Linked DNA regions of Actinocorallia herbida. The protein of the gene in region 1 interacts with the protein of each later gene in a pairwise test. Links are inferred from orthologs where the notes say so. Each region holds a gene or a part of one and is shown on either strand. Other genes may lie near its edges.

Evidence for each region. The genes of interacting proteins can lie anywhere in the genome.
Region 2: the proteins of EDD29_RS42245 (region 1) and dnaE interact in binary tests that used the Escherichia coli proteins (3 or more experiments, as listed by UniProt). The link is inferred for Actinocorallia herbida from one-to-one orthologs.

Annotation. Positions count from the first base shown.
Region 1 is NZ_RJKE01000001.1:9,262,668-9,265,879, forward strand. What follows is about bases 25-2,993. They hold EDD29_RS42245 (DNA polymerase III subunit gamma and tau), read left to right. Parts: upstream 25-448; coding sequence 449-2,539; downstream 2,540-2,993. Other genes in these bases: EDD29_RS42235 (DUF952 domain-containing protein), read right to left, coding at 25-284; EDD29_RS42250 (YbaB/EbfC family nucleoid-associated protein), read left to right, coding at 2,724-2,993. Outside these bases: more of EDD29_RS42235, read right to left, coding at 1-24; more of EDD29_RS42250, read left to right, coding at 2,994-3,062; recombination mediator RecR, read left to right, coding at 3,064-3,212. UniProt on the Escherichia coli protein: Part of the beta sliding clamp loading complex, which hydrolyzes ATP to load the beta clamp onto primed DNA to form the DNA replication pre-initiation complex.
Region 2 is NZ_RJKE01000001.1:8,523,501-8,527,864, forward strand. Bases 221-4,341 are described here. They hold dnaE (DNA polymerase III subunit alpha), read right to left. Parts: upstream 4,012-4,341; coding sequence 421-4,011; downstream 221-420. Other genes in these bases: EDD29_RS38655 (2'-5' RNA ligase family protein), read left to right, coding at 221-443; EDD29_RS38665 (GH25 family lysozyme), read right to left, coding at 4,104-4,341. Also shown: more of EDD29_RS38655, read left to right, coding at 1-220; more of EDD29_RS38665, read right to left, coding at 4,342-4,364. UniProt on the Escherichia coli protein: DNA polymerase III is a complex, multichain enzyme responsible for most of the replicative synthesis in bacteria. This DNA polymerase also exhibits 3' to 5' exonuclease activity. The alpha chain is the DNA polymerase catalytic subunit.

The DNA of each region.
Region 1 (3,212 bases):
GACGAGAGGGGGAGGGGGGAGTAGAGGTGGGGGAAGAGGTCGCCGGTGGGGGCGGGCTCGTAGCGGACGTCCAGGGATGAGGGGTCGATCTCCAGGAGGCAGAGGGTGGCGGGGTCGGCGTCGGCGTAGTAGGTGGTGAGGACGTGGGGGAGCTGGGGCTCGGTGCAGCAGTGGATGAAGCCGGCCTCGGTCAAGGGGAGGTCGCGGGAGGACCAGGCGTAGGGGGTCGAAGGGGTGGTCGCGGCCCAAGCCGAGCGGTCGGCGACATGGAAGATGGAGGACATTCTCCGGACTGTACGGGTGGGGCGGCCGGATGCCATAGACTCGGGGCAGACCCCTCGCATGGCGTCATCTTGTGAACCTCCCCAGGGCCGGAAGGCAGCAAGGATAAACAGGCTCTGGCGGGTGTGCGAGGGGTCCTTTTCGTCGAGACGGACGGATCCCCTAGATGAGTCTGGCTCTCTACCGCAAGTACCGCCCGGCCACCTTCGGTGAGCTCAAGGGGCAGGAACATGTGGCCGAACCGCTCCAGCAGGCCCTGCGCAACGGTCGGGTCAACCACGCCTACCTGTTCAGCGGGCCGCGCGGCTGCGGCAAGACCTCCAGTGCCCGGATCCTCGCCCGCTCCCTGAACTGCGAGCAGGGCCCCACGCCCGACCCCTGCGGGGTCTGCGATTCCTGTGTGGCGCTCGGCCCCGGCGGCGCCGGCCACCTCGACGTCATAGAGATCGACGCGGCCTCGCACGGTGGTGTCGACGACGCCCGTGATCTCCGGGAACGCGCCTTCTTCTCGCCGGTCTCCGCGCGGTTCAAGATCTACATCATCGACGAGGCCCACATGGTCACCCGGGAGGGGTTCAACGCCCTCCTGAAGCTGGTCGAGGAGCCTCCGCCGCACCTGAAGTTCGTGTTCGCGACGACCGAGCCCGAGAAGGTCATCGGGACGATCCGGTCGCGGACCCACCACTACCCGTTCCGGCTGATCCCGCCGAAGACCCTCCAGGAGCTGCTGGAGGAGATCCTCGGCGCGGAGGACGTGCCGTTCGAGGAGGCGGCGCTGCCGCTGGTCGTGCGGGCCGGCGCGGGCTCGGCGCGCGACTCCCTGTCGATCCTCGACCAGCTCCTCGCCGGATCCGACGAGGCGGGCATCACCTACGCGCGGGCCGTCTCCCTGCTCGGGTACACCGACGCCGCCCTGCTGGACGAGGTCGTCGACGCGTTCGCCCAGCGTGACGGGGCCGCCGTCTTCGCCGCGATCGACCGGGTGATCGAGAGCGGCCAGGACCCGCGCCGCTTCGCCGCCGACCTCCTCGGCCGCTTCCGCGATCTGGTGATCATGGCGAACGTGCCTGAGGCGACGACGACGGGGCTGATCGACGGTCCCGCCGACGAACTCGACAGGATGAAGGTCCAGGCCGCGGCGATGGGCCCGGCCGACCTCACCAGGGCCGCCGACCTCATGCACAGCGGCCTTACCGAGATGCGCGGGGCGACGTCTCCGCGGCTTCTCCTTGAGCTGATCTCCGCCCGGATCCTTCTGCCGGGCGCCTACGGCAACGAATCCGCGCTGCTCGCCCGGTTGGACCGCGTTGAGCGCTCGGGTCCTCCGGCTGGTTCTTACGCGCCTCCTTCGGGCGGTGCCCTGCCGTCCCCGCCTTCGGCCCCGGCCCGTCAGGCTCCGGCGGCGCCCCCGGCGCCCGCCCCCGCCCGCCCGGCCGCGCAGGCGCCGACGCCTCCGGCCCCGCCCGTCGAGGCGGCGCGCCCGCAGCCCGCGCAGCAGCCGCCGAAGGTCGCCGACTGGGCCGACGAGCCCGCTCCCGCGCCGACGCCCGCCGCGCCCGAGCCTCCGAGGGCCCCGGCCGCCGCGCCGCGGTCCGACCCCAGGCCGGCCGAGGACGGATGGGGCGCCCCCGCTCAGCCCGCGGCCGCGCAGGCCCCGACGGGTGGCGGCGGCGGTGTCGACGTGCACGGGATCCGCCAGCACTGGCCGCGGATCCTCGAGTCGGTGCAGCGCCGCAGCCGGGTCGCCTGGATGTCGATCATGGAGGGGGTGGCCCCCGCCTCGGTCGAGGGCAACCTGCTGACGATCGCGTTCGACCACGAGGGCAAGCGCAAGAACTTCGTCAACGGCCGCCGTGACGGGGTGCTCGCCGAGGTGCTCAAGGAACTGTTCGGCGTGGAGTGGCGGATCGAGGCGGTGCTCGGCGGGTCGCTGCCCGCGGCCCCGCCGCGCCCGCCCGCCGCCGCGCCGCCCGCTGTCTGGGACGCCCCCCGCCCCGCCGCGCCCGCCCCGGCCCCGGCCGCCGCGCCCGAGCCGCCACGCCCCCAGGCCCCGCGCCCGCCCGCCGCCGCCCAGGCCCCGCAGCCGCCGAAGGGCCCCGCGCCCGCAGCCCCCGCACCGGACGACCCGCTCCCCCCGCCCCCTGACGGCCCCGACGACCTCGACGAGTCCGACGGCCTCGGCAGGGCCGATTTCGGCCTCGCCCTGATCCAACGTGAACTCGGCGGCCAGATCATCGGCGAGGTCCCCACCTCCTGACCCCGCAGACCCCACCGGCAGCCGATCACCACCCACATCGGGTTCTGGCGCGTCCACGCCTGGACACCCCCAGGGCGTCCGGTAGCCGTGTCCGGTCGCGTACGGTTCGTCATGGGTCAGGGGCCGGGTCGTATCGGAATCGAGCGGGACGTCGTAGGCTCGGAGTCCGAGTCGGTGGAGGGGGATGGCCGTGGAGCCCGGTTTCGACATGCAGCGGTTGCTGGAGCAGGCGCAGGCGGTGCAGCAGCAGCTGTTCGCGGCGCAGCAGGAGCTGGCCGACGCGGAGGTCGAGGGGACCTCTGGCGGCGGCCTGGTCAAGGCGACGATGAACGGCCAGGGCGAGATCACCGCGCTGGTCATCGACCCGAAGGCGATCGACGGGGGAGACCCCGCCGAGACCGCGGAGACGGTCGCCGACCTGGTGATCGCGGCGATCCGGGACGCGGCGCGCGCCGCCGCCGAGCTCCAGCAGAACACGATGGGCCCGCTCGCGCAGGGCATGCCCGGTCTGCCGGGGTTCTGACATGTACGAGGGTGTCGTCCAGAACCTGATCGACGAGCTGGGAAGGCTCCCGGGGGTCGGGCCCAAGGGCGCCCAGCGCATCGCCTTCCATCTGCTGAACGCCGATCCGGCCGAGGTCATGCGCCTCGCCGACGCGCTGCGCGAGGTGAA
Region 2 (4,364 bases), 740 kb from region 1 along the record:
TCGTCCCGCCGCACATCACGCTGGTCCCGCCGACGCCGGTCGGCGCCGGCGAGATGCCGGGGATCGTCGCGCACCTGGCCCGCGCCGCCACCATGATCGACCCGTTCCGGGTGCGGCTGCGCGGCACCGGCACGTTCCGGCCGGTGACCCCCGTGGTGTTCCTCCAGGTGGCCGAGGGCATCGGCCCGTGCTCACTGCTGGAGGAGAAGCTCCGCCGCCCGCCGCTGGAGCGGGAGCTGTTCTTCCCCTACCACCCGCACGTGACGGTCGCGCACAACCTCGACGAGGAGGCCCTGGACCGCGCGTTCAAGGAACTCGCCGACTTCCACGCGGTCTTCGAGTGCACGTCCTTCCAGCTGTCCGTGCACGGAGGGGACGAGGACTGGCGCCACGTCCGCTCCTTCCCCCTCGGCCCCCGCGTCACTGCTCCACGAGTGCGGTAGGCCCGAGCAGCACCTTCAGGTCGCCCGCGAACGCCCCGTACTCCAGGGTCACCTCGTAGTCCGGCAGGTTGATCATCACGATCCTGCGGTTCAGCATCTCCAGCCGCAGATGGACGGGGTTGCCGCCCGGGTGCGCCTTCAGGATCCGCTTCAGCTCGTCGATCAGGTCGGGGTTCACCCGCTCCTCGCGCAGCCCGATGACGATCGGGGTCTTGCCGTCGGCGCGGGCCGTGGAGATGTCGAGGAACTCGATGCCCGTCGCGGTGAACGAGACCGTCGCGTCCTCGCCGTTGTCGCGGGTCTTGATCCGGCCCGTCACCGAGACGACGAGGTCGGGCGCGAGGTTCGGCCCGTAGAGCTGGTAGGTCTGCGGGAAGCAGGGCACCTCGATCGAGCCGTCGTGGTCCTCGATCTTGAGGATCGCCCAGACGTTGCCCTGCTTGGTGACCTTCTTGTCGACGCCCGAGATGATCCCGGCGATCCGGAACTCGCCGCGGTGGTCGACCTGGCCGTCCAGGATCTGGACGATCGTGTAATCCCGGTTCTTCTCCAGGATCCGTTCCGCCCCGTTGAGCGGGTGGTCCGACACGTACAGGCCGAGCATCTCCCGCTCGAAGGCGAGTTTGGTCTTCTTGTCCCATTCCACGTCGGGCACGATGACGGTGAAGGCGTCGGCGGATCCGTCGTCGGCGTCCTCGAAGGCGCCGAACAGGGAGTCCTGTCCCATCGCCTCCTTCTTCTTGACGTCGATGACGGAGTCGATCGCGGTGTCGTGCACCTGGATCAGGCCGAACCTGGGGTGGCCCAGGTCGTCGAAGGCGCCCGCCTTGATCAGGGATTCGATCGTCCTCTTGTTGCAGACGATCTGCGGGACCTTCTTGAGGAAGTCGTTGAAATCGGCGAACCTGCCCTGCTCGGTCCGCGCGGCGATGATCCCGTTGATCGCGTTCTCACCGACGTTCTGGACCGCGCCGAGCCCGAACCGCACGTCGTCGCCGACGGCCGCGAAGCGCAGCAGCGACTCGTTGACGTCCGGCGGCAGCACCTTCAGCTTCATCCGGCGGCATTCCGCGAGATAGATCGCCATGCGGTCCTTGTTGGTGCCGACGGACGTCAGCAGGGCCGCCATGTACTCGGCCGGATAGTTCGCCTTCAGATAGGCGGTCCAGTACGAGACGAGCCCGTATCCGGCGGTGTGGGACTTGTTGAAGCCGTAGGACGAGAACGGTTCGAGGACGTCCCAGACGGCTTTCGCCATCTCCTCGGTGTACCCGTTGTCGACCATTCCGGAGGAGAAGGTGGCCCACTGCTTGTCCATCTCCTCCTTCTTCTTCTTGCCCATCGCGCGCCGGAGGATGTCGGCGCCGCCGAGGGTGTAGCCGGCGAGCTGCTGCGCGATGGCCATGACCTGCTCCTGGTACACGACCAGGTGGTAGGTGGTCCCCAGGATCGGCTCGAGCGCGTCCTTGAGACCCGGGTGGATCGGCACGATGTCCTGCTGCCCGGCCTTGCGCAGCGCGTAGTTCACGTGCGCGTTCGCGCCCATCGGACCCGGCCGGCCCAGCGCCAGCACCGACGAGATGTCCTCGAACCGGGCCGGGGCGATCAGCTTCGTCAGGTCGCGCATCATCGAGGAGTCGAGCTGGAACACGCCGAGGGTCTCGCCGCGGGCGAGCAGCTCGTAGGTGGTCTTGTCGTCCAGCCCCAGGTTGAGCATGTCGATGTCGACGCCGCGGTTCTTCTTGATGTTCTCGACCGCGTCGCCGAGGACGGTGAGGTTGCGCAGGCCCAGGAAGTCCATCTTCAGGGCGCCCATGTTCTCGCTGGACGGCCCGTCGAAGCCGGTGATGCGGGCGCCGTCGTCGGGGCGCATGACGACCGGCATGACGTCCACGAGGGGCTGCGAGGAGATGATGACGCCCGCGGCGTGCACGCCGGTGGTCCTGGTCAGGCCCTCCAGGCCGAGCGCGGTGTCCATGACCCGCTTGACGTCCTGGTCGTCCTCGTACAGGGACCGCAGCTCCGACGCCTCGGCGTACCTGTCGTGCTTGGGGTCGAAGACTCCCGTCAGAGGGATCTCCTTGCCCATCACCGCGGGCGGGAACGCCTTGGTGATCTTCTCGCCCACCGCGAAGGGGTAGCCGAGCACTCGGGCGGAGTCCTTGACGGCCTGCTTGGACTTGATCGTCATGAACGTCACGATCAGCGCGACGTTCTCCTCGCCGTACCGCTCGGTGACGTACCGGATCATGTCGCCGCGCCGACGCTCGTCGAAGTCCAGGTCGACGTCGGGAGGGGAGATGCGCTCGGGGTTCAGGAACCGCTCGAACAGCAGGGAGTGCTCGATCGGGTCGAGCTCGGTGATCCGGGTGACGTAGGCCACCATCGAACCCGTCGCCGAGCCTCGTCCGGGGCCGACCCAGATGCCGTTGTCGCGGGCGTACCGGCAGATGTCGGCGACCACGAGGAAGTAGCCGGGGAAGCCCATGTTCTCGATGACGCCGAGCTCGTACTCGATCCGCTCGGTGATGTGCGCGGGGACCGGCTCGCCGTACCGCTCGGCCGCGCCCCGGTGCGACTCCTTGCGCAGCCAGCTCATCTCGGTCTCGCCCTCGGGGACCGGGAACTTGGCGTACAGGTCGCGGAAGGCGAAGACGTCGTCGTAGGACTCGACCCGCTCGGCGATGAGCAGGGTGTTCTTGCAGCCGTCCTGCCAGACGTCCGAGGTCGGGTTGATGCCGCGCATCTCGTCGGCGGAGCGCACGTAGTAGCCGCCGCCGGAGAACCGGAACCGGTCCGGCGCGCTGATCAGGGAGTTCGTGCCGACGCACAGGAGGGCGTCGTGGGCGGTCGCCTGGTCCTCGGTGACGTAGTGGGAGTCGTTCGTCACCAGCGGCGGGATGCCCAGCTGCTTGCCGAGCCTGAGCAGGTCGTCGCGGACGCCCCGCTCGATCGAGATGCCGCCGTGGTCCATCAGCTCGAGGAAGTAGTTCTCCTTGCCGAAGATGTCCTGGTACTTCGCCGCGTGCTCGAGCGCCTTGTCGTACTGGCCGAGCCGCAGCCGCGTCTGGACGGCCCCCGACGGGCAGCCCGTGGTCGCGATGATCCCCTCGTGGTAGAGGTCGAACAGCTCGTCGTCCATCCGGGGGTACTTCTTCATCCGGCCCTCGAAGTTGGCCAGCGAGGAGATCCGGAAGAGGTTGCGCAGCCCCTGCGCGGTGTAGGCCCACATCGTCTTGTGCAGGTACGTGCCGGACGCCGACACGTCGCCGCCGAGCCCCGTCTGGTCGTTCGACTTCCGCTGGTGCGGCTCGCCCCAGAACACCGGCTGCTTGTGGAACCGGGACTCGGGGCTCACATAGCCCTCGATGCCGATGATCGGCTTGACCCCGGAGCCCTTGGCCTTCTTGTGGAACTCGTACGCCCCGTGCAGGTTCCCGTGGTCGCTCATCGCGATCGCGGGCATGCCGAGCTCGGCCGCCCGGTCCGTCAGCTTCCCGACCTTCGCCGCACCGTCGAGCATCGAGTACTCGGTATGAACATGCAGGTGAACGAAGGAATCAGCCATGATCAGCAGACCTCTCACAGGGCGGACGGGGGCCGTCTTACCCTAGCGCCGCCGCCGCCCTGCCCGGGCTCGAACGGCCCGGCCCCGACCCCTCAGCGGGTGATCGGGAGCGTGGTCTTGGAGGTGTTGTTGGGCTTGCCCGGGTCGAGGATGCCGGGGGTCTGGAGGCCCAGGGTGACGGTGGGCTTGCTGCCCGCCTTGAGCTGCTTGGTGACGGTGAACCAGACCTTGAAGGTCTTGGCGCCCTTGGCGGGAATGTTCGGATAGACGCACTTGAGGCCGTAGGAGGCCTTGGTGCACGCCTTGGGGAAGCTGCGGAGCTTGAGCTTCTTGGCGGGGAACTTCACGTACAC